One region of the Mitsuokella sp. UBA4253 genome, then DNA from elsewhere that is predicted to be linked to it. Evidence: riboswitches for the same ligand, from Rfam matches in the RefSeq annotation. Region 1 holds a riboswitch; the other holds the start of a gene.
The links. Region 1 has a riboswitch for molybdenum cofactor ahead of B2X55_RS04285 (molybdopterin-binding protein). Riboswitches for the same ligand answer to the same signal wherever they lie in the genome.

Region 1 (6,634 bases):
GATTGAGTACGACGAAGAAAATACCGCACGCCTCATCCGGGCGTGCGGCAGAGCACCATCGTCCATTCTGTGAATCATGCCTCTGCTGAAAAATAAATTCGTGTTCAGGGCATTGCCTGGCGGGCAAGCAGCTGCTGACGGATGAATTTCATGACGAGCCGCTGGTCTTTTGAGATCTGGCGGCTCTTTTTGGTGATGATACAGCTCGTCAGCGAGAGCGGCGTGTCAAACGGGATCGTGACGATATCGGAAAGAGCGGTGACGGCCTGCTCAAAGAGGATGCTGGGGGCCGTGTGGGTGCGCAGGAGGCTGTATAGTGTAGAGAGGTGCGGCGAGTAGTAGGCGACATTTGGCTCGATGCGCGCCGCGGCGAAGGTGCGCATGAGGAGCCGCGTGACGTAGAACTCCTCCGACAGCAGGACAAGAGGTCCCCGGGCGGCTTCTGCCAGGCTGATGCTCGGGCGGTCTGCCAGTGGATGGCCGGGCCAGACGATGAATTTGACAGGACGGGAGTCGATGCGCCGATACTGGAGGTCGGGAAGCGTGGAGCCATCGTAGTTGACGACGGCGAGATCGACTTTTTCCTCCTGCACGAAGCGGGCTGCTTCCACCCCGTACGGCTCGATGATGTCGAGCTGTATCTCCGGGTGTTCGTGCTGGAAGGTGTGAAGCAGGCGCGGGATCAAGAAGGAGGCCTGCTGCTGCGGGATGGCGAGGCTGATCTTGCCGTGACGGCAGCTCATCTCGCGCACGCCGTCTTCGAATGCATCGACTTCGCGCAGGAGCGCGGTGACTTTCTGATAGAGCTTCTGCCCGTCCTGGCTGATCCGGATCGTGCGGCCGGCGCGCAGGAAGAGGTTGAGCCCTGTCTCATCTTCGATGGTCTGCATGGCCTGGCTCAGTGTCGACTGGGCGATGTGCAGCTCTGCTGCGGCATGTGTGATGTTCTGAAGCCGGCAGACGACCAGGAAATAGCGCATTTGCTGAATCGTCATGGAATCATCTCCTATCAGACGTTATGTTGTGGCTGCCATACAATTGTACCGCACCTCTGTCGAAAAACCAATCGGTTTAACCGATGGATTTATCGGATTTATCCGTTTTTCAAATCGCCTTCTCCATGTCATAATAAAGATGTCAAAAGAAAAGAGCTCTGAAAACAGATACATGCATCATAGGAGAAATGGAGAGTGATTATCATGACGAAGAAGAATATCCTGATCGGCATCGCAGCAGCAATCCTTTTTGTATTGCCGGTTTCTGTCAATATCGCTTTGGCTGGCACCGCCGAGAGCACGGAACGAGTACAGCCCATCCCGACGGTATACACGGGAAATTCCAGTTATGCCGATGATGCGATGGATTGTGATTATGTGCTGGAGTGAATGATTTGCTACATCCAAACAGAACACCCCGCGCTGCAAGACTTGCTTGCCAGTGTGGGGTGTATTTTTTTAGATCATCGCAGGGAAATGGCCAGCAGGTGTCTTGTCTTAGAAGGTTGCGCGGGACTTTCGGCCTGCGCTAGAATAGAGGAAAGGGGGCGATTGGATGAAGCGGCTTGTCATGCATGTGGATATGGATGCGTTCTTTGCTTCAATTGAGCAGCGCGATCACGAGGAGTACCGCGGGAAGCCGCTGATTGTCGGCGGGCTTTCCGGGCGCGGTGTCGTTTCGACCTGCTCCTACGAGGCGCGACGGTTCGGCGTGCACTCGGCGATGCCAATCGTGCGGGCGAAGCGGCTCTGCCCGCAGGGCATCTTTATCGAAGGCGACTACGCGCATTACCGCGCGGTGTCGCAGGAGATCTTCGCGATCTTTGCGCGCTACGCGCCCGTTGTCGAGCCGCTGTCCATCGACGAGGCGTTTCTCGATATCACGGGCATGGAGCTCCTGATGGAGTCGCCGCGCGCTTATGCCGAGAAGCTCAAGGCGGAGATCCGCGAAAAGACGGGCCTCGTCGCCTCTGTCGGCATCGCGCCGAATAAATTCCTCGCGAAATTGGCCTCGGATCTCGAGAAGCCGGACGGCCTCGTCATCATCACGGAGGAGGGGAAGCAGGCCGTCCTCGACCCGCTGCCAGTCGGCCGCATCTGGGGTGTCGGCGAGAAGACGGCAGCCAGGCTCGAAGCGCTGCGCATCCGCACGATTGGCCAGCTCCGGCGGACGCCGCGCGAGAAGCTCGTCCGTAGCCTTGGCGCGCATATGGCGGACCATCTGCTCGCGCTGGCCTCGGGCATGGATGCGCGGCCTGTGGCGCCGCGCGAAGCGGCGAAGTCCATCGGCAAGGAAGTCACATTCCCCGCGGATATCGAGTCCGTCGAGGAAGTGGAGCGGGTACTTCTCGACCTTGCGGAGAAAGTCGGCTACCGCCTGCGCCGCAAGGGCTGCAAGGGGCGGACCATCCAGCTCAAACTGCGCCTCGGCGACTTCCGCACCTACACGAGGAGCCGCACCTTGGCGGAGGCGACGTGCTACGACCGCGACATCTACGAGACAGCGCTCGCGCTCTACCGGGCGCTCGGCGTGCATCAGGGCATCCGCCTGCTCGGCATCGCTATTTCCGGCTTTGAAACTTCAGGCGCCATCTCACTCTTTCACGAGGAGGTGCGCAAGGAGAATCTCTACGCTGCCATCGATTCCATCAAGAAGCGCTTCGGAGAGCAGGGCATCACTAAGGCGCATCTGCTCAAGAGAGAACGTGCGGATGATGGCGATAAAGAGGATGAGGTGTGAAAAATATTATAGGAAAAGGGCAGCAAGTCTGCTAAAATAAGAAAAGATACGATACGACTCCGAGCGAAATCCGCTAAGGCCGGGCATCATGGGCTGGCTATGTGGACGAGCCAGGGTCCCGGGGGAAACGCCGGGGCCTTCCGTGATTGAAAAGGGGCGAAATCCAAGGGGCGAAGACCATCCTTTTGCAATTGCGGGAGGATGGTCTTTTTGATTGATTTTTGATGATTCGCACAATATGAGCGTGTGCAGCAGATAGGAGAGATGAGCGCGATGAAGGAAATCAGGACAGTCGATGCAGTCGGGCAGGTGCTCTGCCACGATATCACGCAGATCGTGCGCGGCGTGACGAAGAATGCGCGGTTCCGCAAGGGCCATGTGATCCAGGAAGAGGACGTCCCCGTACTGCTCTCGCTCGGCAAGGACCACATCTACGTCTGGGATGAGGATGCGACGGAGATGCACGAGAATGAGGCGGCCGATGTCCTGCGCGAGCTCTGCCAGAACGAGCACATGACGGCGACGGCGCCGAAGGAGGGCAAGATCGAGCTCATCGCGGACTGCGACGGCGTATTCCAGGTCGATGAAGACCGCTTTGATGCGGTCAATGAGCTCGAGGATGTCACGATCGCGACGCTCGCGCAGAACATGCCGGTCAAGAAGGGCATGAAGCTTGCGGGCATGCGCGTGACGCCGCTCTTCATTGCACGCGAGAAGATGGAGGAGGTGCGCCGCACGGCAGGTACGGAGCCGCTCCTTCGCCTGCTGCCGTACCGCAAAGATCTCAAGGTCGGCGTCGTGACGACAGGCACGGAGGTCTTCCTCGGCCGCATCGAGGACACGTTCACGCCGGTCATCGCGGCAAAGCTCAAGAAATTCGGCCTGACGATCGCGGAGCACCGTCTGTCGGATGACGTGACGGAGCACACGAAGGCGGCTATCGAGGAGCTCCTGGACCTCGGCATGGACATCATCCTCTGCACGGGCGGCATGAGTGTCGACCCCGACGACCGCACGCCGGCGGCCATCCGCGATGCCGGCGTCGACATCGTGACGTACGGAGCACCTGTGCTGCCGGGCGCGATGTTCCTGCTCGGCTACTCTGCGCGCGAGGGGCGTGAGGTCACGGTCATGGGGCTGCCTGGCTGTGTCATGTTCGACAAGGCAACGGTCTTCGACATGATCCTGCCGCGCGCGATTACCGGTGACCGCGTGACGCGCAAGGAGATCCGCCACTTCGGCATCGGCGGCCTCTGTATGCGCTGCGAGGTCTGCCGCTATCCCATCTGCCCCTTCCAGAAGTAAAGCGAGGTTGCTCATGCAGGATATTTCTCTGGAGCAGGCCATCTCGGTCCTGCTCGAACACACGAAGAAAATCGAAGCCGTCGAGGAGGTGCCTCTTTTAGAGGCGCTCGGGCGCGTCCTCGCTGAGGATGCTGTCGCGACATTTGACAATCCGCCGTTCGACCGCTCGCCGCTCGACGGCTACACCTTTGCGGCCGCCGGCACGAAGGGGGCGACGAAGGAGGCACCGGCTGCCTTTACGGTCATCGGCGAGGAGTGCGCCGGGGATTTCTTCGCGGCAGAAGTGCCAGCGGGCTCGGCTGTGCGCCTGATGACGGGCGCGGCCATCCCAAAGGGCTGTGACTGCGTCGTGCGCCAGGAAGATGTCACGGTGGAGGATGGCCGCATTTTTGTGCCGTACGAGCTCCACCATCACGAGAACTACTGCTTTGCGGGCGAGGATGTCCGCAAGGGGACACGGGCTGTCGAGCGTGGTACGGAGCTCACGGCGGCACATCTCGGCGTGCTTGCGAGCCTGGGTTTCGGCACGGTCAAGGTCCTCCGCCGTCCGCGCGTCGCAATCGCGAGCACGGGCGATGAGCTCGTGCTGCCGGGTGAGCCGCTGCGCCCCGGCAAGATCTACAACAGCAACCTCTACGCTCTTGCGGGCAGGCTGCGGGAACTCGGCTTTGAGCCGGAGGTGCTTGGTATCCTGCCGGATGACGCCGAACAGGCGGCTGCTGTCATCGCTGACTGGCAGGCGAAGGCGGACCTCTTCCTGACGACGGGTGGCGTCTCGGTCGGCAAGAAGGACATCATGCACGAGGTCGTCCGCCTCATCGGCACGCGCCTCTTCTGGCGCGTCTGCATCAAGCCGGGCGCTCCTGTCATCGCCTACACGGTCGGCAATATGCTCGGCATCGCGCTCTCGGGCAATCCGTTCGCGTCCTACGCGACGTTCGAGCTCCTGACGCGCCCCGTACTCGAAGCGTTCTCGGGCCGCAGCTCTGTCGCAGGCCGTGCGGTCGAGGGCTTCCTCGCCGATGCATTCCCGAAGCCGAGCTACGGGCGGCGCTTCATCCGCGCGCATTACGAGGCGGGCATCTTCGAGATCCCGGCGCAGCACGACTCGGGCTCGCTCTTCTCGGCGGCTGGCTGCAATGCGCTGATTGACATCCCGGCCGGCACGGGGCCTCTCATGGCCGGCACGCGGGTCAAGGGCGTTCTTCTTTGAGGTGATAGTATGTACGACCGCTACCAACGAAAAATCGAATACGTGCGCATCTCGCTGACGGACCGCTGCAACCTGCGCTGCCGCTACTGCATGCCAGAAGATGGCGTCGAGAAACTCCGGCACGAGGACATCCTGCGCTTTGACGAGATCGTCCGCATCGTGCGGGCGCTGGCCTCGCTCGGCGTGCGCAAGGTACGGCTGACGGGCGGCGAACCGCTCATCCGGCGAAACGTCGTCGAGCTCGTGCGCGAGATCCGCTCTGTGCCGGGCATCGAGTCCGTCGCGCTGACGACGAACGGCGTCCTGCTCGCGGACATGGCTGAAGACCTCGTGCAAGCCGGGCTCACGGGCGTCAACATCAGCCTCGACACGCTCAAGGCGGCTTCCTTTACGGAGCTCACGCGGCGCCCATTCTTCGCGCGCGTCGAAGATGGCATCGAGGCCATCGCGGCGACGGGGCTTCGCGATGTCAAGTTCAACTGCGTGCCGATCGCAGGCGTCAATGAGGCGGAATTGCCGGAGCTCGTCGCGCGCTTCACGCGTGAGCGACCCTGGAAGTTCCGCTTCATCGAGCTCATGCCGATTGGCTGCGCCTACGAGGCGGGACTCAGAGGCCTGCCGATGGCGGAGGTCAGGAGCAGCCTCGAGGCTGCGTTTGGCCCGCTGCGGCCCGTCCTGCCGGAGCGCGGCGTTCACGGCCCTGCCGTCTACTACCAAGCTGATGGCTTTGCGGGGCAGGTCGGCTTCATCGACGCGATGGAGCATCAATTCTGTTCCTCGTGCAACCGCGTGCGGCTGACGGCGGAGGGCTTCCTGAAGCTCTGCCTCAATGCGAGGACGGGCACGGACCTCCGGGGACTGCTGCGCAGCGGCATGAGCGATGACGGGCTCAGGCATGCCCTGCAGCAGGCAATCTACCACAAGCCGCAGGAACATTATTTCAAGGCGGCATCGTATGACGAGAAGGACAGCCGGGCCATGTATCAGGTCGGCGGCTGATGGCAAGCGGATAGAGATAGAAGCATATCCGGATAGAATGGAGGATACTCATGGGAACGATCAAGGCACTCTGCATCAGTGAGAAGAAGGGCACGCTCAAGACGCCGGTACACAAGGCGCTCTTCCAGACGGAATGGGGCATGGTCGGCGATGCGCACGCGGGCAGATGGCATCGTCAGGTCAGCTTCCTCGGGCTCGCGGAGATCGAGGAGTTCCGCAAGCGCGGCATCGATGTCAAGCTCGGCGCCTTCGGCGAGAACATCGTCGCGGAGGGCTTCCACTTCAAGGAACTGCCGGTCGGCACGCGCCTGCGCGCGGGCGAGGTCTGGTTCGAGATCACGCAGATCGGTAAGGAATGCCACAAGAGCTGCGCGATAAGGA
Region 2 (6,634 bases), on a different contig from region 1:
TCATCTGTCTGCACCGTCTTCGGCGTGAACTCCGCCGTATCCGAGATGTAGCCGACCTGCCCAGCGATTGGCTTGTCCCTCTGGCTGTCGATGAAGACCCTGGCGCTCTGCCCCTCGTAGATGTGGCCGAGGTCACTCTCCTTGACGTAGGCACGGACCCACTTCTTGTCGAGCAAGGATAGCTTGAAGACAGGCGTCGAGGGCGAGGCCATGTCGCCCACTTCTAGCAGCCGCGAGCGGATGACGCCCTTCATCGGGGCGCGCAGCTCGTACTGCGAGAGCAGATACTCTTCGCGCGACTGCTCTTCTTCCAATGCCTGCAGATTGGCCTCAGCCGCCTCGATATCTTCCGAGCGCGGGCCGTTGCGAGCCTCGCGCAAGGCCTCCTTGGCCGCCTCAAGCTCCGCCTGCTTGGCTTCAGCCTGTGAGCGGGCGTTGTCGAGATCCTGCTCGCTCACGCCTTCCACGCTGTCGTAGACGGCCTGGCGGCGCTCGTAGATGCCCTGTGCGTTCGAGGCAGCTGCCTCAGCTGCCTTGTAGCGCTGCTGTGCCTGCGCAATCTCTTCGGCACGCGTGCCGTTGTGGAGCTTCGCGACCGTACTCTGCTGCGCCGCGATCTGAGCCTTCGTCTTGCGCAAGTTGATGTTGAGCTCATCCGTGTCGAGGCGCGCGAGGACCTGCCCCTCTTCGACCGTATCGCCCTCCTCGACCAGGATGTCCTTGACGCGGTCACTCCCGCGGAAGGAGAGCGTCACCTCGCGCACGTCGACATTGCCTGAGAGCGTGAGCTCCCGCGCAGCCGCCTGCTTTGCCGCTTCCTCATGGTGATGATAGGCAAAGATTCCCGCGCCGACGAGCAGCACGAGGATGACTGCCAGAATTCCCTTCTGTCTCCGTTTCATGATAATCCCTCCTATCCTTGCCGAACAATCTGCATGCAGACTTTCCCCGCCGCCACGGGCATGGCATCAGGACTCCATCAGCATGATCTTCTCCGGCGGGAAGTATACCGAAAGCACAGGTGCCTTGATAGCCCTCCACTCTGCCTTCGGCAGTTCCCAGCGGATGCAGCTGGCCTGATGCCCGGCGCGCCGGATCATGACGAGATACGAAAAGGTATCCTCGATGACATCCGCGACTTCCATCGAGAAGATGTTGCGCGCGGGGTCTTCCGCCCCTTCGCGGTATTCGAGGAAGTGCGCCCGCAGTCCCGCATACGCGACGGACTGCGGCTCTCTCGCCGCGACCGTCAGGTCGAGCTGCCAGTCTGCTGCCCGCACACGATGCGCATCGAGACGCTCCGCCTTCGAGACATTCTTGCAGCCCGTCAAGAGCGTCGCCGCGAGCGTCTGCGGATTCTCGAAGAGCGCATCGCGCGTGTGCGGCGGCTGCATCTGGCCGCGCTCGATGACAGCGGCACGGCTTGCCAGACGATAGACCTCACCGCGGTCGTGCGAGACGAGCACGGCTGCGCCGCCATACGACTTCAGCACCTCGCGGAGTTCCAGCTCCAATTTCCACTTCAGGTAATGGTCGAGCGCCGAGAACGGCTCGTCGAGCAGCAGGATCTTCGCATCGGACGCGAGGATGCGCGCGAACGCCGCGCGCTGCTGCTGGCCGCCCGAGAGTTCCATCGGGTACGCGTTGCCGAGCTCCGTGAGGTCGAAGCGCGCGAGATTCTCGCGCACGCGTGCCTCGCGCTGCTGCCGCGTGCCCCGCGCGACAAAGCGGATATTCTCGGCAATCGTCATATTGGGAAAAAGGGCAAAGTTCTGAAAGAGATAGCCGACGCGCCGCTCTTGCGGGGACAGGTCGATGCCCTGCTCGCTGTCAAAGAGCACCCGGCCGTCGAGCACGATGCGCCCGCGGTCGGGGCGCTCGAGCCCAGCGATGCACTTGAGGGTCATGCTCTTGCCGCAGCCTGAAGCGCCGAGCAGGGCAAAGACCTCATCGCGCAGCGTGAAGTCCGCCCGCAAGATGAAATTGCGCAGTTCCTTCTCGATCTTGACATCTAATTCCATCTCAAACCTCCCGGCGCCGCGGCGCGCCCGTCCGTGCAATCAAGTTGTTCATCAGCGTGACAAAGACGAGCGAGAAGACGACGATGACGATGGCCCAGTCAAAGGCCAGACCGTAGTCATTCGCCTGAACGGCCGCGTAGACGGCCGTGCTCATCGTCTGCGTGACGCCGGGGATATTGCCGGCGAACATGATCGTCGCACCGAACTCGCCGAGCGCACGCGTGAAAGAGAGCACGAGACCCGCGAGGATACCCGAGCGCGCATTCGGCACAAGGACGTGCCAGAAGATGCGCCACTCCGAGACGCCGAGCGTGCGCGCCGCCCCGACGATGTTGGGGTCGAGCTGCTCGAAGGCACCGCGCGCTGTGCGGTACATCAGGGGCAGCGAGACGACGATGGCCGCGATGACGGCGGCCTTCCAGGTGAAGACGATGGTCACATCGAACTGCAGGAGAAACTTGCCGATGGCGCTGCGGCGGCCGAAGGCCAGCAGCAGGAAAAAGCCGACGACCGTCGGCGGCAGGACGAGCGGCAACGTAATAACGGCATCGGCCAGCCCTTGGAAACGCCGCATGCGCGCGACGGCCAGAGCCAGGCCAATGCCGAGAAAGAACGTGACCACCGTCGCCACCACAGCTGTCTTTATTGTGAGGAAGAGCGGTGCGTATTCCATTATTTCACCTCAAAGCCATACTTCGCAAAGCGTTCCTTGTTCTTATCATTCGAGACGAAGGCCAGGAAATCCTTTGCCGTATCGAGATGTTTCGTGTCCTTGAGGACAGCTGCCGGGTAAATGATGGGCTTATGCGTGCCAGCCGGTGCCGTCGCGACAACGCGGACCGACGGCTCGACAGCAGCATCCGTCGCGTAGACGAGGCCGGCGTCGGCTTCACCCGATGCAACCCAGGCGAGCACCTGGCGCACATCGGAGCCGTAGACAGCCTTGGCCCTGATGTCATCGAGGAGGCCGAGCTTCGTCAGGATCTCCTCGGAGTACTGGCCGACCGGCACGCCCTTCGGCTCGCCGAGCGCGACGTGCGCGACAGCATCGCCCGTGAGCGCGTCAAACGAAGTGATGCCCCTGCCGCCTTCCTTCGGCACGATCAGCACGACTTCATTCTGCAGCAGGTCCTCACGCGTGCCGTCCGCGAGCAGGCCCTGCTTATCGAGTGCATCCATCTGCTTCTGCGCAGCCGAGAAGAAGAGATCGGCCGCGCCGCCATTCTCGATAGCCTGTTGCAGAGCGCCCGAACTGCCGTAGTTGAAGACGACCTTGACGTCTGGATGCTCCTGCTCATACGCCTTGCCGATCTCGTTCATGACATCGGTCAGGCTCGCGGCCGCCGAGACGTGGAGTTCCACGGGGCCCTTATCAGCGAGCTCCGGAGAGCTTGATTGCTGGCCGCCGCAGCCACTCACGAGTGCGAGCAGGCAGACTGCCATCAGTGTGAATAGTTTTTTCATGGTGCATAGCTCCTTTTCAAAAACGGAAGGCAGTGCCATTTCCAGCACTGCCCTGTGGGTTTGACCCAGGCTCAGCCTCATAGATGAAAGACATCATCCTTAGAGTGCTTTCGCTCGGAGTTTCGACTCATCCATTATAGCGGAAAATGAAGCTCTCTGCCATGAAAAATATCACGCCGATCACTTCGCTTCGAGCGCATTCCAGGCATCGTTGGCGCGCTCGAGGTAGAGGGACTGGATGGCCGCATTCTCGCCGATGCCGTGGATGTAGGCGTCGACCTTGTAGCCGGCGGCTTCGAGGATCGACTTGTGCGAGTCGGGCTCAGCGCCTGCCATGTCATTGTTGGCGTGATCGCCGGCGACCATCATCATCGGCATCAGTGTGACGTGCTTGATGCCGTTCTGCTTGAGCTTCGGCATGACCGTCTCGAGCGAAGGCCAGCCCTCGACCGTGTAGACGAAGACATTCTTGTAGCCGAGCTCGTCAATCTTGGCCTGGATGACGGAGTAATAGGCATTCGAGACTTGCGGCGTGCCGTGCGCCATGATCAGGATGGCATCGTGCTTGCCCTGCTTCGGGAACTGCGTCGCGAGCGCCTTGATGGTCTGCGTCACATCGTCGGCCTGGCCCTCCTGGCCCTGCCAGTACATCAGCGACGTGCCGAGCGTCATCTTCTTGAACTGGTCCTTGTAGTTGTGATAGACGCCGAGGTCGTAGTTGTACTCCATGCCCGGGATGACATCGAGCGAGACGAGTGCCACGCGGCTGTATCCCTCTGCCTTGAGGGCATCAAGTGCCTCCTCCGGCGTCGGGAACTTGATGCCCTCGTTCTTCGCCACACGGTCGATGATGATGTGTGAGGTGTAGGCCGTCACGACCTTGACACCCGGATGCGCCGCCTCGATGGCCTTGACCGTCGCATCGATCGTCTTGGCGCGCGTGTCCCTATAAGTCGTGCCAAATGTCATGACGACAATGGCATCTTTATCGGCCATATCCTTGAGTGCCGGATTCTCATACTTGAGCACGCCGATCTCCGATGCCTGTTTCAGGGCCATCGTCGCATGCTTCACCTCCGGATTGAGCTGGTACGCCGCCTCTGTCGCCGTCTGGTTCCAGCCGAGAGCAGCCGTGCACACCAGGCCGGCTGCCAGCATCTTCTGCCAATGTTTCATTGTGTTTCCTCCTTTGAATAAGTCTACCCAAACAAAAAAGGCTCTCCTCGCACGCACGCGAAAAAAGCCTTCCTATCGTAAAAAACCGTGCCACAAAGACACAGCTTTGCTGATAGCAATCGCCTTCCCATCGCTCGCAGGTCGTAACGGTGATTTTCGGACAGGCAGTTCTTCTGGCTCGGTTCATCGCTCCTCTGCGCCTTCCCAGATGTTCATCCAGTGACATATCTATGCAGATTCGCTCCCCTTACAGCGGCGGGACCGCGCCGGCTTTGACCGGCTTCTCTTTTCAGCGCCTTGCGGCGTCACCTGTTCCCTCTTTATGGAATTGTCATGATGGCGAAGTCAGGGCGCGACGTCCTTGCCGCCGTCGGCGGAGCGCAGGCGGCGGTTGATGGACGAAAGTCCCTTGTAGATCGTGTTGATGTCGATGTCGTCGCTGCGCGTCTCCATGTACTTCTCGAGCTTGCGCTTGACGCGCTGCAGCGCGTTGTCGATCGACTTGACATGGCGGCCGAGGTCTTCGGCGATTTCCTGATAGGACTTGCCGTCGAGATAGCTCATAAGCACCTTCCACTCCAGGTCGGAGAGGATCTCCTCCATCTTCTTCTCGATGTCGACGAATTCCTCCTGGCTGATGACGAGCTCTTCTGGGTCGGATACCTTGGCTCCTGAGATGATGTCGAGGAGCGTCCGATCCGAATCCTCGTCGTAGATTGGCTTGTTGAGCGAGACATACGAATTGAGCGGGATGTGTTTCTGACGGGTCGCCGTCTTGATTGCTGTGATGATCTGACGCGTCACGCAGAGCTCCGCAAAAGCGCGGAACGACGAGAGCTTGTCGTCGCGGAAGTCGCGGATGGCCTTGTAGAAGCCGATCATGCCCTCCTGGACGATGTCCTCGCGGTCGGCACCGATGAGGAAGTACGAACGCGCCTTTGCCCGAACGAAATTCCGGTACTTGTTGATCAGATAATCCAGTGCGACCTTATTGTTGTGTTCCTTGATATCCAGGAGGATCTCTTCGTCCGTCAGATTCTCGTATCTGCGGTACATGTCCTCCATGATATCCGTGTCTGCTGCTTCTTCCATCGCACTTTTCTCCTTTTACTGTGACAAACACGTAGCCCTTATATAGCCCTTATAGATGAGATTATACGCCCTTTCGCCCAAAAGCTCAAGGCGTCAGCCCTTCTTCTGGAGGCGCTGGCGCATGGATTCGTACATGAGGATGGAGCCAGCCACCGACGCATTGAGCGAATTGATGCGGCCGACCATCGGCATGCTGACGATGAAGTCGCACGCTTCCTTGGTCAACCGGCTCATACCACGGCCCTCGCTGCCGACGACGAGCACGAGCGGGCCCGTGAGGTCCGCCTCATAGTACGCCTTCTCACCGTCCATGTCGGCACCGGCTACCCAGAGGCCCTTCTCCTTGAGCTTCTTGAGCGTCTGTGCGATGTTGCCGATGCGCGCGACCGGCACGTACTCGACGGCGCCGGCCGACGTCTTGGCAACGGTCGCATTGAGGGAGACGCTGCGGCGCTTCGGGATCAGGATGCCGTGCACGCCAGTCGCATCCGCCGTGCGCAAGAGCGCGCCGAGGTTGTGCGGGTCCTCGAGCTCATCGAGAAGGACGAGGAACGGGGCCTCGCCCTTCGCCTCGGCTGCCTTCAGGATGTCGTCGAGCTCGGCATAGGGCACGGGCGCGACGTAGGCGAGCACGCCCTGATGACGATGCCCGCCCGCGAGCGATTCGATCTTAGCGCGCTCCACGTACTGCACGACGATGCCGCGCTCCTTGGCAAGCGCCGCGATCTCCGCGACAGAGCCCTCGCGGTCGCCGCTCGCGATCCAGAGCTTGTTGATGCCGCGCCCCGACTTCAGCGCTTCCGTCACGGCGTTGCGGCCGACGAGCACATCGTCCGGCAGCTCGCGCGGCTCTTCGCGGCGCTTCGGCTCAGCCTCCATCT

Region 2: linked by a shared signal. The riboswitch ahead of modA (molybdate ABC transporter substrate-binding protein) and the one ahead of B2X55_RS04285 (molybdopterin-binding protein) in region 1 are both predicted to bind molybdenum cofactor.

What each region holds. Positions count from the first base shown of each region.
Region 1 is NZ_DGWR01000009.1:14,915-21,548, forward strand. Features, by position in the region: gene fliB (flagellin lysine-N-methylase) at 1-73, shown strand, start outside; gene B2X55_RS04270 (LysR family transcriptional regulator) at 105-995, opposite strand; gene B2X55_RS04275 (hypothetical protein) at 1,200-1,385, shown strand; gene B2X55_RS04280 (DNA polymerase IV) at 1,552-2,736, shown strand; molybdenum cofactor riboswitch at 2,782-2,909, shown strand; gene B2X55_RS04285 (molybdopterin-binding protein) at 3,010-4,041, shown strand; gene glp (gephyrin-like molybdotransferase Glp) at 4,055-5,254, shown strand; gene moaA (GTP 3',8-cyclase MoaA) at 5,264-6,253, shown strand; gene B2X55_RS04300 (MOSC domain-containing protein) at 6,304-6,634, shown strand, end outside.
Region 2 is NZ_DGWR01000007.1:6,895-13,528, forward strand. Features, by position in the region: gene B2X55_RS03675 (efflux RND transporter periplasmic adaptor subunit) at 1-902, opposite strand, end outside; gene B2X55_RS03680 (sulfate/molybdate ABC transporter ATP-binding protein) at 969-2,021, opposite strand; gene modB (molybdate ABC transporter permease subunit) at 2,023-2,694, opposite strand; gene modA (molybdate ABC transporter substrate-binding protein) at 2,694-3,485, opposite strand; molybdenum cofactor riboswitch at 3,479-3,617, opposite strand; gene B2X55_RS03695 (sirohydrochlorin cobaltochelatase) at 3,666-4,661, opposite strand; cobalamin riboswitch at 4,808-4,989, opposite strand; gene sigH (RNA polymerase sporulation sigma factor SigH) at 5,007-5,753, opposite strand; gene rlmB (23S rRNA (guanosine(2251)-2'-O)-methyltransferase RlmB) at 5,847-6,634, opposite strand, start outside.